Regions from separate parts of the Rhizobium sp. BE258 genome, predicted to be linked through region 1. Evidence: riboswitches for the same ligand, from Rfam matches in the RefSeq annotation. Region 1 holds a riboswitch; each other region holds the start of a gene.
The links. Region 1 has a riboswitch for cobalamin ahead of cobU (bifunctional adenosylcobinamide kinase/adenosylcobinamide-phosphate guanylyltransferase). Riboswitches for the same ligand answer to the same signal wherever they lie in the genome.
Positions count from the first base shown of each region.

Region 1 (5,367 bases):
CCCATGAACAGCGATGCAAAGAACAGGCCGCCCCTGAAGCCGGAGCCGATCGACACTGCAGATGCAAGCGACTTCAACAGCAGGATGCCGACAAGCGTCGGGATCGCCACCTGATGCGCCAGGTTGAGATGCAAGGCGCCATGCCCAGCCGACAGCACCTGTGGAGAGATTGTGGCCAGCAGGCCGACAACGATGCCGCCGAGCGCCGGGCGTACCGGCGTGGGTACGGAACTCTTGCGGGCCAGTTCCTCGACAAAGGAAACGCCCTGCATGATCAGGATGCCAGCACCGGCGCAGCAGGCGCCAAGCAGAATGGCCGGCACATAATCGGCCGGCACCACAGTGCCGAACCTCCCGACGTCGATGGTGAAATCGTTGCCTGCGAGAAGCCGTGCCACCAGCGTCGAGAGCAGGGCGGAAACGACAACGGGTGTGAGCGAGACGATGGTGTAGGTGCCGATGATCAGCTCGAACGCGTAGAAGGCGCCGGTTAGCGGGGCATTGAAGGCTGCGGCGATAGCGCCTGCCGCACCGCAGCCGAGGAGGACGCGTAGATCGGCGCGGCGCAGCTGTAGCTTCAGGCCGAGCTTCGAGGCCAGGCCTGCCGCCAGCTGCGTATAGCCGGCCTCGAGCCCCACCGATGCGCCGAAGCCGTTGGAGATCAGGTTCTGGATGGCGACGATGATGCTGTCGGTCAGCGACAGGCGGCCACCATGCAACGCATTGGCCTCGATCGGGTCGACCATCGGCTTCTTGCGCGTCCTGCTGAGGATGAAGAGCAGCAAGCCGAGAAGCATGCCGCCGCAGACCGGTGCCAGGAGCAGCAGAAGCTTGTTGCTGATATCAGAGGAGCTGAGACGATCGACATCGCTGATGCCGAAGATGAGGCTGTGCATCTCCCGGGAGATCAGGCTCATGCCGGTGACCGCGCAGCCGGAGATGACGCCGACCGCGCCACCGGCGAAAACCATGCCCATTTCGTTCTGGCGCGCCAGCGCGCGCAGCCGCGCCAAATCGAATTTGAGATGGCGCCGCGTCAGGCGGCCGATATCGGTTTTCGTGAGCATGATGACAGAACTAGGCGACGGGAGGAAGGATCAAGGAAGCAGGCTTTTCGCGCCGCATGATTTCGCGAGCAATTGCAGCAAAAGCGAGGCGGCGGCAAGCGAAATATGCCCGTAAGTCAATGAATTTAATAGACTATCTGTTTGGTAGACTCAGTCGTGTTAAGATGCGGCATTTTCCATCGTGTCAGGCTCGATTGACTTCGCACTGCCGCACGCCTAACGATGAAATCAATAACGGATGGTTCCGGAGCGGTGATTGCCGCCCTGGATGAAAAGGGAATGTGACGGGGCGGACCCAAACCGGGCGTCTTCATCACAGCCGACCCCGCGACTGTAGAGCGGTCAGGGTCTTCCATCCGGTGCACCGGCACCACCGCCTGATCGCCGCATTCTGCGGCAGGGCGGTGGCTCAAGGACACCGGAAAAGCCACTGGAATGCATCGTGATCAGCAGGGGCTGGACGCCTCCATTTCTACGAATCGTCCGCCTTTTCACGAGAATGCAGCCGGGAAGGCGAGGAAGATCCGCTGGCACGATCAGGGATGGCCTTGCGCCATCCCTGTCGGGGCCTCGAACCGCGAGCCAGGAGACCTGCCAACCGTGCCGGGCGAAGAGCCCACCCAAGGGCAATCCTGTCCGCTGCCAGCACGGAGGTTGTCATGGCTGAAACGAATAGTTCGGTGCTGTTTTTGGCACGATGGAAGGGCGAGGCGCCTCGGTCTTTCGCCGTGTCGCGGGCTCCCATCTCTGCCCTCATTCCTGTGCTTGTCACAGGAATCCAGTCGCCGCGCGTCTGCGCGGCGGAGAGACTTCTCCTCCAAAGCACCAGAGTCATTCACGGCGCAGACGCGCCGTGGCTGGATTCCTGTGACGAGCACAGGAACGAGGGAGTGCAGGGAGAGCGCAGAACTTTCGCCGCAGGCCTTTGCGCATGAGCGGCTCCCTGTCCGGCACCACCTTCGTCCTCGGCGGCGCTCGTTCCGGCAAATCCCGTTTCGCCGAACAACTGATCACCGATAGCGGCCTCGAGCGCCACTATGTCGCCACCGGGCGGGCCTGGGACGACGAGATGCGGGCGCGGATTGCCGCCCACAGGGACGATCGCGGGCCGTCCTGGACGACGCATGAGGAGCCGCTGCAGCTTGTCGATTGCCTGTCGGCAATCGATAGCGAAGGGCGGGCTATCCTTGTCGATTGCCTGACGCTCTGGGTCACCAATCTGATGATGGGCGAGCGGGATATGGCGGCGGAATCTGCGAACCTTGCCGCCTGGCTACCGAAGGCAAGGGCGCGGCTCGTGCTTGTTTCCAATGAAGTCGGCCTCGGGATCGTGCCCGAGAACCGGATGGCGCGGGATTTCCGCGATCATGCCGGACGGCTGCACCAGATGATCGCGGCCTCCGCCGCGGACGTGTATTTTATCGCGGCAGGGCTGCCGCTGAAAATGAAGGGTTGAAATTTATGAACCAGAAGATCCCCGCAACCGTGATCACCGGCTTTCTCGGCGCCGGCAAGACGACGATGATCCGCAACCTGCTTTCCAATGCCGGCGGCAAGAAGATCGCGCTGATCATCAATGAATTCGGCGATCTCGGCGTCGATGGCGAAGTGCTGAAGGGCTGCGGCGCGGAGAATTGCACCGAGGATGATATCATCGAGCTCACCAACGGCTGCATCTGCTGCACAGTTGCCGACGATTTCATTCCGACGATGACCAAGCTGCTTGAGCGCGAGCAGCGCCCCGATCATATCGTCATCGAAACCTCGGGTCTTGCGCTGCCGCAGCCGCTGGTCGCCGCCTTCAACTGGCCCGATATCCGCAGCGAAGTGACCGTCGATGGCGTGATCACCGTCGTCGATAGCGCCGCCGTTGCCGCCGGACGGTTCGCCGACGACCACGATGCCGTCGATGCGCGCCGCGCCGAAGACGAGTCGCTCGATCACGAGAGCCCGATCGAGGAGCTGTTCGAGGATCAGCTGACCTGCGCCGATCTGATTGTGCTCAACAAGACGGACTTGCTGGATGCCGCAGGCATTATCCGCGTCCGTGACGAAGTGGCGTCGCGCATTTCGCGCAAGCCGGCGCTGATCGAGGCGAAGAACGGCGACGTTCCGGCAAGCGTTCTGCTCGGCCTCGGCGTCGGCACCGAGGAAGACATCGCCAACCGCAAATCCCATCACGAGCTGGAGCATGAGGACGGCACGCCGCACGATCACGACGAGTTCGACAGCTTCGTTGTCGAGCTTGGTGCGATTGCCGATACGGGTGCTTTCATCGAGAAGCTGAAGGGCGTGATTGCAGAGCATGATGTGCTGCGCCTGAAGGGCTTTGCCGCAGTCGAGGGCAAGCCGATGCGCCTGCAGATCCAGGCTGTCGGCAGCCGTATCGACCAGTATTTCGACCGCGCCTGGGCCACCGGCGAAACGCGCGGCACGCGTCTCGTCGTTATCGGTCTGCACGACATGGACGAGGCGGCGGTGCGCAAGGCCATCGAGGCGCTCGTCTGATCCATGCATCTGCTTCTCGCCCAGAAAGGAACGATCAGCGACGGTGACGAGGCCATCGATCTTGGCCAGTCGCCCGGCGATATCCTGTTCCTGTCTGCGGCGGATACGGAGCTTGCGGCCATCGCCGCCGCCCACGGACAGGGCGGCGGTTCACCGCTGACGCTTCGGCTTGCCAGCCTGATGAGCCTGAAGCATCCGATGTCCGTCGATGCCTATGTCGAGCGCACGGCGCGGCACGCAAAGCTCATCATTATCAGGCCGCTCGGCGGCGCCAGCTATTTTCACTATGCGCTGGAGGCTCTGCATTCCTGCGCGGCGCGGCACGGCGCGCGGATTGCCGTTCTGCCCGGGGATTCCAAGCCGGATGCGGGGCTGACGCCGTTTTCCAATGTGGCGCTCGATGATCTCAATGCGCTGTGGGCTTACCTGATCGAAGGCGGTGACGAGAACTCGCGGCGGCTGCTGGATTATGCGGCGGCGATGCTGTCGGGTGGTGAAAAACCCGGTGCGGCCGCGCCGTTGATGAAGGCCGGGATATGGTGGCCGGGGCGGGGAGTCGTTGGGGTTGAGGAGTGGGGAGTGTTGTCTGCGGCGATGCTGCGGAACGTGGCACCCCCCTCGACATCCAACGACGCCCCCATCGCCGCCATCAGCTTCTACCGCGCCCTCGTCCAGAGCGGCGAGACCGCACCGGTCGAGGCGATGATCGAGGCCTTGGCGGCGGAAGGTCTCAGGCCGCTGCCGGTCTTTGCCTACAGCCTGAAAGACCCGGTCTCCAAGGGCATCATCGACAGCATTTTCGATCAGGCGCCTCCTGATGTCGTGGTCAACACGACGGGCTTTGCGGTGTCGGCGCCCGGCGCTCTGCGTGAATCGACCGTGCTGGAAAAAAGCGGCGCCGTGGTGCTGCAGGCAATCCTGTCTGCCTCGTCGCGCGAGGCATGGGCCGGGTCATCGCAGGGGCTGTCGGCGCGCGATCTCGGGATGAACGTCGCGCTGCCCGAAGTCGATGGGCGGGTTCTGGCCCGTGCCGTCTCGTTCAAGTCGGCAGCGCGCTATGATGCTGCTGTCGAAGCGAATATCGTTACCAGCCAGCCTGATGAAGGGCGGATGCGTTATACGGCGAGGCTTGCCGCCGGCTGGGCGCGGCTACGGCGAAAACCAGCAGAGAAGCGACGTGTGGCGCTGGTGCTCGCCAACTATCCGAACCGCGACGGGCGCCTCGGCAACGGCGTAGGCCTCGATACGCCTGCGGGTACCGTCGAGGTGCTGAAGGCGATGCGCGGGGCGGGCTACGATGTCGCGGATTTCCCTGACGATGGCGATGCGCTGATCCGCCATCTCTCGGAGGGGCCGACGAATTCCGGGCGTGACGGAAAGGTGATCCGCGAAACGCTTTCCATGAGTCGATACAAGGCGTTCTTCGCGTCTCTTCCGAAAAAGATTCAAGACGAGATGACGGCGCGCTGGGGCGTGCCGGCGGGCGATCCCTATGTTGTGGATGGTGACTTTGCTTTGCCATTCACGCGGTTCGGCAATGTGCTCGCCGGTATCCAGCCGGCCCGCGGCTACAATATCGATCCGAAGGAAAGCTACCATTCGCCCGATCTCGTGCCGCCGCACGGGTATCTCGCCTTCTATGCTTTCCTGCGCCAGGAATTCGGCGCCGATGCGGTTGTTCACATGGGCAAGCATGGCAATCTCGAATGGCTGCCGGGCAAGGCGCTGGCGCTTTCGGAGGAGTGCTATCCGGAGGCGATCCTCGGGCCGCTGCCGCATCTCTATCCTTTCA
Region 1 covers NZ_JAVDWL010000003.1:732,392-737,758, forward strand. Annotated here, with positions in the region: gene J2X43_RS14135 (chloride channel protein) at 1-1,067, opposite strand, end outside; cobalamin riboswitch at 1,290-1,681, shown strand; gene cobU (bifunctional adenosylcobinamide kinase/adenosylcobinamide-phosphate guanylyltransferase) at 1,999-2,523, shown strand; gene cobW (cobalamin biosynthesis protein CobW) at 2,529-3,575, shown strand; gene cobN (cobaltochelatase subunit CobN) at 3,579-5,367, shown strand, end outside.

Region 2 (5,367 bases), on a different contig from region 1:
GTTGGGAACAGCGGCAAGCGGATATCCGTCTGCTGGATCGCCTTGCGCTCGGCGAAGCCGGCCTTGCGGCGCTTCATGGTCTCGTCGATCGCTGCAATCCGCTGCCTGACCGCGGGATCATTGACCTTCGGCGATGCCGCGCGGGCGGCCGCGGCCCTCGAAGAGCTGCCGATGGCATCCGTCACGCAATCGCGCCCCTGCGAAAGTGCCTGGCCGAGGACCGCCAGCTCATCCAGCTTCTGCGTGGCAAAAGCCAGCCATCCCCTGACCTCGGCATCAACAGCGGTTTCGAGAGCAAGATCGATCGGCACATGCAGAAGCGAGCAAGATGGCGCGATTTCGATTGGACGCGTTTTGGAAAGCGCCTCGACCCGATCCAGCAGTTTCTCAAGATCAGCGCGCCAGATGTTGCGGCCATCGATGACGCCGAGAGATAATACCCGGTCATCAGGCACCGCCGATACGACCGCATCAAGCTGCTCGGGCGCGCGCACCAGATCGACGTGCAGACCGGCAACCGGCAGCGCCGCTGCTGTCTTGAGATTGTCGCCCAATGCCCCGAAATAGCTGGCGATCATGATCTTCAGGTTCGGAACCAGCTGGTGAAGCGCGCTGTAGGCCGTGGTCAGCGCGTACCGCTCAGCGTCTGCGAGATCGAGCACCAGGGCTGGCTCGTCGATCTGCACCCAATCGGCGCCCGCAGTGCTGAGCTCCGCGAGGATGCCCGCATAGACAGGCAGCAACCGGTCGAGCAGTTCGATCGGATCGAAGCCTGGCTGCGTCGCCTTGCCGAGCTTCAGGAACGTCACCGGGCCGAGAATGACCGGGCGCGTGTGGATGCCGAGCGCCTTTGCCTCCCGGAACATCTGCAGCGGTTTGTTTTCGGTCAGCGCGAAGCGCTGGTCGCGGGTGAATTCCGGCACCATGTAGTGGTAGTTGGTATCGAACCACTTGGTCATTTCGAGCGCCGGAACGCCCTCATGATGATGCGCATGGCCGCAATCGCCGTGCTCAGCGCCCACTGAGCCGCGCGCCATGGCGAAATAGATGTCGAGATCGACGGGACCGCCCTTCCAGCCATATTCGGCCGGTACGGCGCCGACCATCACCGCCGTGTCGAGCACATGGTCGTAGAGGGAGAAGTCGTTGGACGGAATGATATCGATTCCCTTGGCCTTCTGCAGGGCCCAATGTTCGGCCCGCAATGCCTTGGCGACGTCGAGAAGTGCTGCCCTATCAAACTTTCCGGCCCAATAGCTTTCCAGCGCGAACTTCAGTTCGCGGTGCTTTCCGATACGCGGGAATCCGAGATTTGCAGTCTTGATGCTCATGTTTCCTTACCCCGAGGGTTGTGGGCAAGGCTTGGGATGACGCATCGGCGCGCGGACACAGGCGTGCCGGTCGCAAAAGCGGCACACCGGACACCCCGCCCGTGGACGTTATCGATCGCGGCAGGTCTCCTGGCTTGCGGGTCAACGCTGCCGTCCGTCTTCCCGGGGCGTCTTCCCCAGTGACATGAGTGGACGGCCGCTCGCCGCTTACAGTTGCGGGGGCAGCTCCGGCATTTTCACCGGATTCCCTCTTAGCTCCGGACCAAAGGTCCGCAGAACCACGATGACACGAGCATGTCGCATCGCGGATCTCACGTCAATAGACATAAAGATATGTTTATGTCTTTGTTTCTTGGCTAGCTGTACTCGCCGACTACGACAACAGCATCGAGGACGGCGCGCCGGTCTCCACGGGAGCCTGCAGCTTCTGGGCAGCAAGCACCACTTCGACGCGATTGCGGGCATCGAGCTTCTGCATCAGGATCGTCATGTAGTGCTTGACGGTCTTCTCGCTGATATCGAGCATGCTGGCGATTTCGCGGTTGGTCTTGCCCTGCAACAGGTAGTTGACGATCTGCTGCTCGCGGGCGCTCAGGCGCTTCTGCATCTGCGCCTTGCGGCGCACCTCGGCCGTCTTCATCGACAGGATCACCTTGGTGGCGAAACCCGGCGTGATGAAGGTGCTGCCGTCATGCACGGTCTTGATCGCCTCATACAGATCGCGCGCCGTGCTACCCTTCAGCACATAGCCGCAGACGCCGAGATTGAGGACCTGAATCGCCGTGTCGATATTGGCGGTGGCGGTGAAGACCACGACCTTGGTGCCTTCGTAATTCTTCTGGATCAGCTCGAGTGCTGCCAGCGTATCGCCCGGCATGCTGAGATCGGTGACAAGAACGTCGGGCCGGTGCTCCTCGACGATCTTCAGCGCGTCGATGGCGTTCTGCCCGCGGGCAGTCACCCGAAGACCTTCCTTCGCCGAGTAAAGATTAACGAGTCCATCCAACAATATTGGATGATCATCAACGAATGCGACCGAGATAGACATAATGACGAATAAACCCCCTCGTCTTCTTTCCGATAGCTCTAAAGTAAACAGAGCCAAACATAAAGACGGATTTTAATGCTTGGTTAACTTCATCGGATTTCTGTCTATTCGATCTCTATGCTTTCAGCCAGTTATCAATTCGGATAGTCCGTCACCTTATAGGCCAGTTGCGTCGGCCTGCTGCAGCTCCAGCACCATCTCCAGGATCATGCCGCCCCCCGGCCGCTTGGTGACAGCAAGCTTGCCGCCGAAGCTCTCGATCCTCTGCCGGAGGCCATAGAGCCCCATTCCGCCCTCGCGCGCCGCAAACGGCACGGTCCCGGAAGGCAAACCGTCATCCTCGACCGAAATCGCGATGACGGGCATGTCGATCCGACATCGGACACGCTGGCCGTTGCCACCAGCGTGGCGGTAGGCATTGTTGAGCCCTTCCTGAACGAAGCGGTAGATGCAGGTCTTCAGCGCCGGCGGCAGGTCGGCATTGGTGCCGCTGGAGACAAACGCGACCTTGGTCTTGGTCCGCGCCTCATGCTGCCTGATCGCTTCGGCCACCACGTCCTTTGCCCAGAGATGCAGTATCTCCGGCAAGAGCAGCGATTTGGTGACCGTCCGAGCCTCGATCAGCGCTTCACCCAGTGTCTTGCTGGTCTCGTCGAGGAGCCTTGCGCGCTCATCCTTCTTGGTCAGGTCGCGCAGCTCGTCGAGCTGCAGGATCGCCAGTGTCATCAGCTGTACCGGGCCGTCATGCAGGTCGGCGCCGATGCGGCGGATGAAGGTCTCGTTGAGGTTGGCGAATTCCATGGAGGCCCGGCGCGCCGTGTCCCTCAGCTCCATCAATTCCTTCGAGGCGGACTCTGCCTCCTCGGCGCGGTGGCTCAGAACCTGCCGCTGATGCTCGATCGTCCGGCTGCCGCGCCTGACGATCAGGAACAGCCCGAGCATGACGACGAAGGAGAACAGCGCCACCGTCGTCCAGGTGACCACCCTCAGCCGCGCGAGCTCATCGACAAAACCGCTCGGATCCTCATGGATCTCGGCCACACCGATGATCCGCCCCGAAGCCTGGTCATGCAGCGGGCTGTAGATTTCGAGATATTCGGTATTGATGTTGCGGAACGTATGCTCGTCGGCATGAAGATCCGCATAGACGGCAACAATTTCGCCTTTCAAGGCGCGCTGTAGGCCCTCGGGGAAACTGAAGCGGTGGCCGATCATCTGCTTGGTCCGGGAATAGGCAACAGTCCCGTCGGGCGCCCATATCTCGATATGCGGGAAACGCGCCTGGAGATCCGCATCGCCGAAAAGCGCGTCGAGATGAGCGATGCTGGCGGCCTTAAGGCGCGTCGAGGCGCCCAGTTCCTGCACCTCAGCCTCAGTCAGGCTCTGAACCAGCAAGGCCGTCGTGCCGGCCTTTCCGCTGAGCGCTTTGTCGGCAACCAGCCGCGTCGTAAGATAGCCCGCAGAAACCGTGGCGATCAGAATAACCAAGCTGCTGGCGATCAGGAACTGCGTGGAAAGGGTCCGCTCGGCGCCCCATCGAAGGATACGGTTAAACAGTCGCGGCGCTTCCACGCTTTCATCTACGCCAGCATTTCTGGCGCCTAAGTATTCGTCCGGCAAAACGTCCCCCCAAGGCCGATAGCGCTATCATCCTTGCAATATTACCCAAGGAAATAAAAGACCATTTTTGTACTATAGGCCCGTATGAATTCTATCAGACCAAAGGCCAATTCATCATAGGACCTTACTCCCGGAAGGATAAGGACCGAAGACCTGCTTTTGCCGTGGACGAACATCGAAAACATCGTCCGACCATGCGCCGTTCAAAACCCCGGCAACTTTCCGCAAGATCGCATCATCCCAAGCCAGCCCTGCAAGGCGGGCTTTGAAGACATCAGGGGCAATTCAAACCGCCGGGCTCGCAGCGCGATCCGGCGGACAGGACAAGTTTGCGAAAAACCAGGCGCCAGGACAGCGCGCCGACGGAGGGGAAAATGGTTACGCTTGTAAGACACGATCTCGAGTTCATCCTGAAGCAGATCGCCATCGCCGAACAGCATGCGGCCGGTGGTGACCTTGCCGCGCTCGTCGCCGAAGCCGGCGAAGCAGCCGGCGCGACCGGCACCGGTGCACCGCAGGCGCATCTCCTGCCCTACGGCCTCCGAACCGTCGACGGCAGCTACAACAACCTGCTCGATGGCAATGAAACCTGGGGCGCAGCCGACCAGCCGTTCACGCCGCTGGTGCAGCCGAACTACGTCAACGAAAATGACGACTCGCTGGCATTCGGCCCGGGAACGGTTCTCACGAACGGTAACTATGCGCCGGGTACCCCCAGCGCCGTCGGCCCGGGCACCGTCGTCGACGCCGATCCACGCATCATCTCCAATCTGATTGTCGATCAGACCAGCAACAACCCGGCAGCCATCATGGTCTACCAGGCCATGATCGACGAGGGCAAGACAGCGACGCGCGTACCGATGCAGGACGCCAATGGCGCGCCCATCGTCCATGCAACCAATGTCGTCGGCCCCGATGGCACCGTTCTCGCCGCCGCGGGCAGTCCCGTCTACGTCTACACTTTCGAGAACGTCTCGCCCGATATCGGCGACTCCGCGCCTTACAACTCGATGTTCACGCTGTTCGGCCAGTTCTTCGACCATGGCCTCGACCTCGTGGCCAAGGGCGGTGCCGGAACGGTCTATATTCCGCTGTCACCGGATGACCCACTCTACAATCCGGCAACGCCGCACACCAATTTCATGGTCCTGACCCGCGCCAGCCGCGATGCCGATGGCGAAGTGGCTGCCAACACCACGACGCCGTGGGTCGACCAGAACCAGACATATACCTCGCATGCATCGCATCAGGTCTTCCTGCGCGAATATGTCATGCATGAGGGCAAGCCTGTCGCGACCGGCCATCTGCTTGACGGCGCGCGCGGCCTGCCGACCTGGGCCGACATCAAGGAACAGGCTCGCGAGATGC
Region 2 covers NZ_JAVDWL010000001.1:669,401-674,767, reverse strand. Annotated here, with positions in the region: gene metE (5-methyltetrahydropteroyltriglutamate--homocysteine S-methyltransferase) at 1-1,331, opposite strand, end outside; cobalamin riboswitch at 1,433-1,629, opposite strand; gene J2X43_RS03185 (response regulator transcription factor) at 1,705-2,379, opposite strand; gene J2X43_RS03180 (ATP-binding protein) at 2,536-3,951, opposite strand; gene J2X43_RS03175 (peroxidase family protein) at 4,374-5,367, shown strand, end outside.
Region 2: it holds a riboswitch for cobalamin, as region 1 does, so the genes downstream of both, metE (5-methyltetrahydropteroyltriglutamate--homocysteine S-methyltransferase) here and cobU (bifunctional adenosylcobinamide kinase/adenosylcobinamide-phosphate guanylyltransferase) in region 1, are expected to answer to the same signal.

Region 3 (5,367 bases), on a different contig from region 1:
CGATCATCTTCGGCGATATCGCGCGGCCGAAGCCGATGACGACTGGCTGGTGGCAATATGCCCAGTCTCTGACGGACCGGCCGGTCAAGGGTATGCTGACTGGACCGGTGACGATCCTCAATTGGTCCTTCGTGCGCGACGATATCGCCCGAAGCGAATCATGCCGGCAGATCGCGCTGGCGATTCGCGACGAGGTCGGTGATCTCGAAAAGGCGGGTGCCAGGATGATCCAGATCGACGAGGCAGCACTTCGGGAAGGCTTGCCGCTGCGGCGCTCGCAGTGGAAGACCTATCTCGACTGGGCCGTCGAAAGCTTCCGCCTGTGCTCGACCGGTGTCGGCAACGCGACACAGATCCACACGCATATGTGCTATTCGGAGTTTAACGACATCATCGATGCGATCGCCGCCATGGATGCGGACGTGATCTCGATCGAGACATCGCGTTCGAAGATGGAGCTGCTGGAGGCATTCCGCAGCTTCGACTATCCGAACGAGATCGGCCCGGGTGTCTACGACATCCACTCGCCGCGCGTTCCCGATATTGCCGATATGACCGGTCTGCTTCTTTTGGCGCGCGAGCGGCTTGGCGATTCGCAGCTCTGGATCAATCCGGATTGCGGCTTGAAGACCCGCAAATGGGAGGAAGTGAAGCCGGCGCTAGTCAATATGGTGGCGGCGGCGCGGTCTTTGCGCGAACGCGTTGCCACGGCAACGGCCTGATCGTCATCGTATTCGAGGAGCCGGCTTTTGCCGGCTTCTCTTTTCCACAGCCAATCCGCATTAATCTTCCGTTATCCACATCACATTCATTTTTTCGGCTTGCGGCACCCGAAACATGAACCATCCATTGACGTACAAATAGACTCGCGTACTATATCTAGTGTTCGAGGTTCCCTCGATTCGCAAGAATCGCGGGCTAAGACGGGAATTCGGTGAGATCTGCCGCAAGGTGGAGCAATGCCGGAGCTGCCCCCGCAACTGTAAGCGGCGAGCATCTGTCCCATTTCGGGTCACTGGGTCATGAAGACCTGGGAAGACCGGGATGAATGTGATGATCCGCAAGCCAGGAGACCTGCCTTGAGCGAAAACGTCCACGGGCGGGGTGTCCGGCTGGCGAGCGATGAGATGTGGGCATGATGCCGCTCTTCGCTTCCTCCGGTGTGTCCCGCATGAGCCACTTCGGGGTGAAGTCTTATGTCTTTGAGTTTCAGATCATACCGGCGCGAATGACGGGCTGCTGACGCCCGGCAACCGGCAACGGCTGTCTTCCTTTTCGATCTTCCCAAGCGCGGACATCGGCGGATGTCCGAACGATATCCCATGCCTTCTAGTCACGAGGTTTTCCCATGAGCATCACCGTCTACAGCAAGCCCGCCTGCGTTCAATGCACCGCAACCACCCGCGCGCTCGATCGCCAGGGCATCGACTACACGATCATCGACGTTTCCACCGATAGCGCCGCTTATGATCTGGTGCAGGGTCTCGGCTACCGCCAGGTTCCCGTCGTCATCGCCGGCGAGCAGCATTGGGCTGGCTTCCGCCCCGACATCATCAGCGCGCTCGCCTGAGCGGCGGCTGCGATGGGCGAGATCGTCTATTTTTCCAGCCGGTCGGAAAACACCCATCGCTTCGTCGAAAAGCTTGGCCTTCCCGCCCGGCGCATCCCCATCACTGGCGCGACGCTCGAAGCTGTCTCGCCCTACGTGTTGATCCTCCCGACTTATAGCGGCGAGGGCGGCAAGGGAGCCGTGCCCAAGCAGGTGATCCGTTTCCTGAACGATGCGGCAAACCGTTCGAACCTCCGCGGCGTGATTGCCGCGGGCAACAGCAACTTCGGCGAGACCTTCGGGCTCGCCGGCGACATCATCGCGAAGAAATGCCAGGTGCCGTACCTCTACAGGTTCGAACTCTTGGGTACGGCTGATGATGTTGCCAACGTCAAACACGGATTGGAACGATTTTGGACACGGCAGTTCTCGAGCGCCCTGTAAAGGCGCAGGCCGCGGAAACAGGGCTGGATTACCACGCGCTGAACGCGATGCTGAACCTCTATGACGAGGACGGCAAGATCCAGCTGGACAAGGACCGGCAGGCGGCGAAGCAGTATTTCCTGCAGCACGTCAACCAGAACACCGTGTTCTTCCATAATCTCCGGGAGAAGCTCGATTACCTCGTGACTGAGGGCTATTACGAGCAGGAGGTGCTGGATCAGTATTCGTTCAATTTCGTGCGCGATCTCTTCGATCACGCCTATGACAAGAAATTCCGGTTCCCGACCTTCCTCGGCGCCTTCAAATACTACACCAGCTACACGCTGAAGACCTTTGACGGAAAGCGCTATCTGGAGCGCTACGAAGACCGCATCTGCATGGTGGCACTTGCCTTGGCGCAGGGCAACGAGGCCTTAGCGCGCGACATGGTCGATGAGATCATCTCCGGCCGCTTCCAGCCGGCGACGCCGACCTTCCTCAATGCCGGCAAGAAGCAGCGCGGCGAGCTGGTCTCCTGCTTCCTGATGCGCGTTGAAGACAATATGGAATCGATCGGCCGCTCGATCAATTCGGCGCTGCAGTTGTCAAAGCGGGGCGGTGGCGTGGCACTGTCGCTGACCAACATTCGCGAAATGGGCGCGCCGATCAAGCATATCGAGAACCAGTCGTCGGGCATCATCCCGGTGATGAAGCTGCTCGAGGATGCCTTCTCCTATGCCAACCAGCTCGGCGCGCGCCAGGGGGCCGGTGCCGTCTATCTCAACGCTCACCACCCCGACATCATGCGCTTCCTCGATACCAAACGCGAAAATGCCGATGAGAAGATCCGCATCAAGACGCTGTCGCTGGGTGTCGTCATTCCTGACATCACCTTCGAGCTCGCCAAGAACAACGAGGACATGTACCTGTTCTCGCCCTATGACGTGGAACGCGTCTACGGCGTGCCGTTCACCGAGATCTCGGTGACCGAAAAATACCGCGAGATGGTGGCCGACAGCCGCATCAAGAAGAAGAAGATCAAGGCCCGCGATTTCTTCCAGATCGTCGCCGAGATCCAGTTCGAAAGCGGCTATCCCTACATCATGTTCGAGGACACGGTGAATAAGGCGAACCCGATCGCCGGACGCATCACCATGAGCAATCTGTGCTCCGAGATCCTGCAGGTCAGCGAAGCCAGCGAGTATAACGACGACCTGTCCTACAAGGTGATGGGCAAGGACATTTCCTGCAATCTCGGCTCGCTGAATATCGCTGCCGCCATGGACTCATCCGATTTCGGCAAGACGATCGAAACATCGATCCGGGCGCTGACGGCAGTTTCCGACATGAGCCACATCTCTTCGGTCCCTTCGATCGAGAAGGGCAACGACGAGAGCCACGCGATCGGCCTCGGTCAGATGAACCTGCACGGCTATCTGGCCCGCGAGCGGATCCAGTACGGCTCCGAAGAGGGCGTCGATTTCACCAACATCTACTTCTACACGGTGACCTATCACGCCATCCGCGCCTCGAACCGTCTCGCCGTCGAGCGCGGTCAGAGCTTCAAGGGCTTCGAGAATTCGAAATACGCCTCGGGCGAATATTTCGACAAGTATACCGAAACCGAGTGGAAACCGGCTACGCAGACGGTTGCCGACCTGTTCAGCAATGCCGGTATCGAAATTCCCACCCAGGAAGATTGGCTGGCACTGAAGAAGGCCGTCATGGAGGGCGGGCTCTATAACCAGAACCTGCAGGCGGTGCCGCCGACGGGGTCGATCTCCTACATCAATCACTCGACGTCATCGATCCATCCGATCGTCTCCAAGATCGAGATCCGCAAGGAAGGCAAGATCGGCCGCGTCTACTATCCCGCCGCCTTCATGACCAACGACAATCTCGACTATTACCAGGACGCCTATGAGATCGGGCCGGAGAAGATCATCGACACCTATGCGGCTGCTACCCAGCATGTCGATCAGGGCCTGTCGCTGACACTGTTCTTCCGCGACACGGCGACGACGCGCGATATCAACAAGGCGCAGATCTATGCCTGGAAGAAGGGCATCAAGACCATCTACTACATCCGCCTGCGCCAGATGGCGCTGGAGGGTACGCAGGTGGAGGGATGTGTGTCGTGTACGCTGTGAGTTTTAGCTGCTGACGTTTGAGTAAGCGGCCCCCTCACCCTAGCCCTCTCCCCGAGGGGAGAGGGGATGTAGAGCGATACGCCGCCGCGGTTTCCCTTCTCCCCTCGGGGAGAAGGTGCCGGCAGGTCAGGCGCAACTCGTTGCACCGGGGATGAGGGGGCTACCAGATGAATTCGGTCCAAAGGACACACCCATGAACATGCACGCCAAGCCCGTATCCCGCGTCCGCGCCATCAACTGGAACCGCATCGAGGACGACAAGGACCTCGAAGTCTGGAACCGCCTGACCGGCAATTTCTGGCTGCCGGAAAAGGTGCCGCTGTCGAACGACATTCCCTCCTGGGCGACGCTGAAACCGGAAGAGCAGCAACTGACGATCCGGGTCTTTACCGGGCTGACGCTGCTCGACACGATCCAGAACGGCGTCGGCTCGGTGACGCTGATGGCCGATGCTTCGACCCAGCATGAAGAGGCGGTGCTTTCCAACATCTCCTTCATGGAAGCTGTGCACGCGCGCTCCTACTCGTCGATCTTCTCGACGCTGTGCTCGACACCTGACGTTGACGACGCCTATCGCTGGTCCGACGAGAACGAGTTTCTGCAAAGGAAGTCGGCGCTGATCATGGAGCAATATGCTTCCGGCGATCCCCTGAAGAAGAAGGTTGCCAGCGTCTTCCTCGAGAGCTTCCTGTTCTATTCCGGCTTCTATCTGCCGATGTACTGGTCGAGCCGCGCAAAGCTCACCAACACCGCCGACATGATCCGCCTGATCATTCGCGACGAGGCGGTGCATGGCTATTACATCGGCTACAAGTTCCAGCGCGCCGTAGAGCGCCTGCCGGAGGCCCGCCGTCAGGAGATCAAGGATTTCGCCTTCGATCTGCTGCTGGAGCTCTACGACAACGAAGCCAAGTACACCGAGGCGCTTTATGACGGTGTCGGGCTCACCGAAGACGTCAAGAAGTTCCTGCACTACAACGCCAACAAGGCGCTGATGAACCTCGGTTACGAGGCACTGTTCCCGCCGGAGGCCTGCAAGGTCAATCCGGCAATCCTCTCGGCGCTCTCGCCGAATGCCGACGAGAACCACGACTTCTTCTCTGGCTCCGGCTCGTCTTACGTCATCGGTAAGGCCGTGGCGACGGAAGACGAGGACTGGAACTTCTAGGCAACGTCAGTCGAGCGAGGCGAGGGCGGAGCTTTGGCCTCCGACTTCGACCGTCGCCGTTAGACCGGCAATCAGTT
Region 3 covers NZ_JAVDWL010000001.1:675,043-680,409, forward strand. Annotated here, with positions in the region: gene metE (5-methyltetrahydropteroyltriglutamate--homocysteine S-methyltransferase) at 1-722, shown strand, start outside; cobalamin riboswitch at 873-1,097, shown strand; gene nrdH (glutaredoxin-like protein NrdH) at 1,349-1,570, shown strand; gene nrdI (class Ib ribonucleoside-diphosphate reductase assembly flavoprotein NrdI) at 1,583-1,993, shown strand; gene nrdE (class 1b ribonucleoside-diphosphate reductase subunit alpha) at 1,963-4,122, shown strand; gene nrdF (class 1b ribonucleoside-diphosphate reductase subunit beta) at 4,316-5,290, shown strand; gene J2X43_RS03215 (HlyD family secretion protein) at 5,297-5,367, opposite strand, start outside.
Region 3: it holds a riboswitch for cobalamin, as region 1 does, so the genes downstream of both, nrdH (glutaredoxin-like protein NrdH) here and cobU (bifunctional adenosylcobinamide kinase/adenosylcobinamide-phosphate guanylyltransferase) in region 1, are expected to answer to the same signal.

Region 4 (5,367 bases), on a different contig from region 1:
ATCGATGCCGATCCTTGTCACTTCCGCTTGATAGGCGAGAAGAAGCGGTTTCAGTTCAGGAAGGGCTTCCGGCCACTGGTTCGGGCCCTGAAGCCATTTCCATGGCGGCGTGGCGGGACCGATCTTCGCAGCCGTACCTTCGGTGTTGATGTCGAGCTGCTCGCGCCAATCCTGTTCGCCGCGCGTGCGTTCCTGCCCGGCGCGATTGTATCCTCTAAAATGCGGTGACTTGATCATCTCGATCTTCAGCTTCTCGTCCATCGGAAGCGCAAAGAACCTTTTGGACGCGGCAATGACATCGTCGATGAAAGCCTGCTCGACCCCGTGCCCGGTGAGATAGAAGAAGCCGTGATCATGAAGCACATGGCGAAGCTCTGCGACGAAAGCCTCGCGTTCCCGGCCGTGAAACCGCGAGATATCAAGCACAGGCAGCGCACTGCCGGATGGGTTGGCGTCGTTCAGGGCCGTCATGAAAGTCCTCGTATTCTGGGGCGCGTCGAAGAGCCCAGCATAGAGACGATCGAACGGACTGAAACACAGATCCGTTCAAGGTCGCGGTTCAGATTGAAAAACCGTTGCCCGCCACGACCGGACGGAAGAACAAATCACCGGAAGAGACACGCCGACACCACATATGCCCGTTGCCGATGAAAGCGCTCTATCGCAGCATCGGTGCGTCTGCCGTGACAAACAGCAGCCGCAAGGCCGCGGCGAGAAAATGGGCGAGCGCAAGAGCGGCAGCAGCGGCAGCGTTGATCACCAGCACCTGCGAAATGACGGCAATAGAAAACGCGCCTTGGCCCGATGGCAGGACGGACGTCGCTGCGAAGAGGACGCCTTCATACACCACGAAGGCAGCCAGAAACGTGCCGGCAGCCATAGCAAAGATGCCGGTCTGAAGCCTGATAACAACAAATGCCGCCAGGAGAGAGGTAGCAGCAGCCACGCCGATGGCGAGACCCCAGGCTTAGCTGTCCCAGGCCTGCGGGTAGCCGAGAATGAGATAACCCACCACCTGGTTGCCCAGCCATGCGAGCAGAACCGCATAGATCGCCATTTGCCGCGGAAGCGCCATGGCGGAAACCGCCGACAGCGCAACGAAGGGCGTGACGCATGCGAAATAGAGACTAAGGACGACGCTGGAGCCCGCTGTCATGGCAATCCAGGCTGCCGCGGCACCCGTTGAGACGGGATGCAGAGGAAGCTGACGACGTTCGGTCATGACCATGCTCCAGTTCATCGGGATCTACTGTAGCGAACTTCCAGTGAAATGCCATCCCGGCAAACTGGCGCAACACTCCCAATTGCGCGCGCCGGCAATTCTCCATGAACCTCAGGCAGCGGCTCAAGGCCATCTTCAGTCTATCGCATATTGAATGTTGTAGCGGCCGTGCACCGCCGATTGCTCGACATACGCCCGGACGCCAAAGACGCGGGCAATCAGATCTTCGTTCAAAACCTCCCATGTGGTTCCTAATGCAACCACTTTACCCTTCTGCAGCACGGCGAGGCTGTCGCAGAACATCGCTGCGAGATTGAGATCATGCATGGCAATGATGCAGGTCGTCCCGAGTTTCGACACGAGGGATAGAATTTCGAGCTGGTGCTGGATATCGAGGTGGTTTGTCGGTTCGTCGAGCAGGAGCTCGGTCGGCGTCTGAGCCAGAGCTCTCGCGATATGGACGCGCTGACGCTCCCCGCCGGAAAGTGTCTGCCATATCTGTCCGGCGCGGTGTTTCATGTCGACCCGCTCCAGGGCCATGTCGACGGCCGCATCATCTCCCGCATCCCAGGCAGAAAGCAGGCCGCGATGCGGCGTGCGCCCGAGCTGGACGACGTCACGCACGGTCAGCGGCGTATCGGTTGCCGATTGCTGCTCGACGAGAGCAACGCGCCGGGCGAGACTGGCTCTAGAGAGGATGGCGACGTCGTCCTCGCCGAGACGGATAACGCCGCTATCGACGCGGCGCAGGCGGCAGATTAGCCGCAGCAGGCTGGACTTTCCCGAGCCGTTCGGGCCCAGCAGACCAAGCACCTTACCTGGGGTCACCGATAGCGTGATGCCATCGATGATTAAGGTGTCGCCGGCCGAATAGGACACGGTATCGATGGAGATGCTCATGCACTTCTCCCGACGCGATAGAGGATGATCGCGAAAGCTGGGGCGCCGAAAAGCGCGGTGACCACACCGATCGGCAAGATCTGTTGCGTGATGATGATCCGGGAAACGATATCGGCCCCGACCATGAAGATCGCACCGCCGAGCGCCGTGGCCGGTAGGAGACGGCTGTGGGACGGGCCAACGATGAAGCGGGCGGCATGCGGGATGACGAGGCCGACAAACCCGATAGAACCGACCATGCTGACGACGGCCGCAGTCATGATCGCGGTGATGCCGAAAAGAACGATCTGCACCCGCCGCACGGCAACGCCGAGCGATGCGGCGGCATCCGAACCGAAGGCAAATGCATCGAGCGCGCGGGCGTGGAACTGGCAGGCGGCGAAGCCGGCGATCGCGATCGGCACCGACAGATAGACATCGGGCCAGCGGACGCCGCTCATCGACCCCAGGAGCCAGAACAGCACGCCGCGCGCCTGTTCCGCATTTGCGGATGTCGTGACGATATAGGAGGTGAGCGCATTGAAGAGCTGCGAGCCGGCAACCCCGCAGAGAATGATCCGTTCGCTGGAGCCCCCGGTGCCTGTCGCAAGAATGCCGACAAGCAGGAAGGCCACCACCGCACCGATAAAGGCACCACCCGACAACGAAAGAACGCCATAGCCGAGTCCGAGGATCATGACACAGACGGCCCCGGTCGAGGCGCCGGCGGAAATGCCGAGCACGTAAGGTTCGGCGAGCGGGTTGCGAAGAAGCGCCTGGAGGATGGCACCGCAGAGGGCGAGAGAAGCGCCCGCACTGGCCGCCGCCAAAGCGCGGCTGAGCCGGTAGTCCCAGATGACGCCTTCGTGGATGCGGCTGAGTTCGAACGCCGTTCCAAACAGCCGGTTCGAAACCGCCTTGGCGGTTGTCGCAACTGGGATCGCAATCTCGCCGATCGAGACGGCAAGGCTGATCATGACGCCAAGGAGGAGAACGGCGGCGGCGGTGAGCGCAACGAGCGCCCACCACCGGCGTTGCCAGGAAGCGGCAACTTTCACTGCGTAAGGCCGAAGGTCTTGATGCCGTTTGCCAGCGTTTCGATGCCGTCGATCGTGCGGATCGTCGGGTTCATCGACTGGGCGTCCATCATCACGAAATGCTTGTTCTTGACGGCCTCGAGTTCCTTGGTAACCGGATCACTCTCCAGGAAATCGATCTTTACCTTCGGATCATCGGCGGCATAGCGGCGGCGGTCCATGGTCGCGAGGACGATGACGGCAGGATTTGCCTGGGCAATCGTTTCCCAGCCGACCAACGGCCATTCCTCTTCGGTCGTGACGACATTCTTCGCGCCGACCGTCTTGAGAATATAGGCCGGAGCGCTGTTCTTGCCGGCGATGAAGGCGTCGCCCTTGACCTCTTTGCTGGAGAACCAGAAGACAACGGGCAGGTTCTTGCCCGAGGCACCCGAGATCGAGGCAACGGCTGCAGCCTCACGCTTCTTCAGATCGGCGATCAGGGCATCGCCGCGATCCTTGACGTCGAAAATTTCGGAGAGCTCCGCGATCTCCTGATAGATCAGGTCCATCGTGAACAGCTCCTTGCGAACGCCATCACCGCCATCGGCATTGATCTTGGCGACGCAGTCGGCAGGCGCGATGTAGGTATTGATGCCGAGATCGGCGAATTGCTCGCGCTTGCCGACAGAGCCTTGCGCACCGACATGCCATTCGAATTCGGCGGCGACCAGATCGGGTTCCTGACCGACGACGGCCTCGAAGCTTGGATCGTTGTCGGCGAGCCTTTTGATCTTGCTATTTGCATCGGCATATTGCGGCAGGACCGGCCCGACCCAGACGGCGGTACCGGCGACCTTGCCGGCAAGACCAAGCGAGAACAGGACTTCGGTCATCCCCTGGCCGATCGAGACGATCTTCTCAGGCGCCTTCTTGAACGTGACCTGCTGCCCGCAGTTGTTGAGGGTCAGAGGATACTGCGTGGCGGCAAGGCTTGTACCGGCGAAGCCGGTCAGGCCGAGGGCAAATGTGAGCGTGGCGATAATCTGGCGCATGGGACCTCGATTTAGGAGAAGCGGGCAGCACGACGCCGCGGAACACGGCGTGACTGCTCACGCAGCGCGGACGCGGAAAGCCCAATCGAGGCGGATGGAGGCCATGTATCGGCGAAGGGTCAGGTCAAACATGTCTGTTCCTTTCCAGGCATCCCCGCCCGGCTGATTGGATCGTGTTTGACGGCAGGTCTCCTGGCTCGCGAATATTCGCCTCTCATCTGCCTTCCCGCGATAACATCGCAGTGGCATGGCCTTGCGGCCCAAGGGAGACATCCAGCAGGCTGGTCTCCCGTGATGATCGGCAATCCGCTTACAGTTGCGGGGGCAGCCACGGTCTTGGTCCCTTTTGGGTCGTCCGCACCGTGTTCCCTATTAATCCCGTCGGAGACTTCCTCCGGGAACCGTCGGATGCAGTTACGACGCTAATATCCCGGCCGTCAAGACGCGCAGCGCGCCACCCTGGTTCGGCAATCAGGGTTCAGTACCCGCAGAACGGCCGCCAATCGCGTTTTCGCTTGTTGAATACGGCATACTTATTCCGTTATATATGAAGAAAATGGGAATATCAGAGGTAATGGCCGTTGAACGAAATCTCAAACGAGACCGTCGCAGAGAGCGGCTATCGGCAAATAAGGGCGGATATCATTTTCGGGCGGCTTTCTCCGGGGCAGAAGCTCAAGCTTGAAAATCTGAGAATCGCCTACCAAACCAGCGTCAGCACACTGAGAGAGATTCTCAACCGCCTGACATCGGAAGGCCTCGTCGTTGCCGAGGGGCAGCGCGGCTTCGAAGTCGCGCGTGTTTCGGTCGCCGACCTGAGAGAGACCGCAGCGCTGCGTCTGCTTCTCGAGGAGCACGCGCTGGAGCAGGCCTTCGAACAGGGCGATGTCGAATGGGAAGCGCGGCTGGTCTCGGCCCATTACAAGCTGGCGCGCATGGAAGAGGTGATGGCCTCGGGCGATACCAGTAGGGCGGAAGACTGGAAGCGCTACGACTGGGAGTTTCACCAGGCTCTGATCTCGGCCTGCGGATCGCGCCTGCTGATGGAAACACATTCGGCGGTGTTCGACAAATATCTGCGATATCAGATGGTGGCATTGTCCTATCGCGGCGGCGTTGCGGAAGAAGAGCACAAGCAACTGCTGGAGGCCGCTCTTCAGCGCGACATCACGACGGCGAAGAGAATATTGCAGCG
Region 4 covers NZ_JAVDWL010000012.1:57,572-62,938, reverse strand. Annotated here, with positions in the region: gene J2X43_RS30205 (isopenicillin N synthase family oxygenase) at 1-471, opposite strand, end outside; partial or broken gene J2X43_RS30200 (hypothetical protein) at 659-1,222, opposite strand; gene J2X43_RS30195 (ABC transporter ATP-binding protein) at 1,358-2,122, opposite strand; gene J2X43_RS30190 (iron ABC transporter permease) at 2,119-3,159, opposite strand; gene J2X43_RS30185 (ABC transporter substrate-binding protein) at 3,156-4,172, opposite strand; cobalamin riboswitch at 4,337-4,593, opposite strand; gene J2X43_RS30180 (GntR family transcriptional regulator) at 4,754-5,367, shown strand, end outside.
Region 4: it holds a riboswitch for cobalamin, as region 1 does, so the genes downstream of both, J2X43_RS30185 (ABC transporter substrate-binding protein) here and cobU (bifunctional adenosylcobinamide kinase/adenosylcobinamide-phosphate guanylyltransferase) in region 1, are expected to answer to the same signal.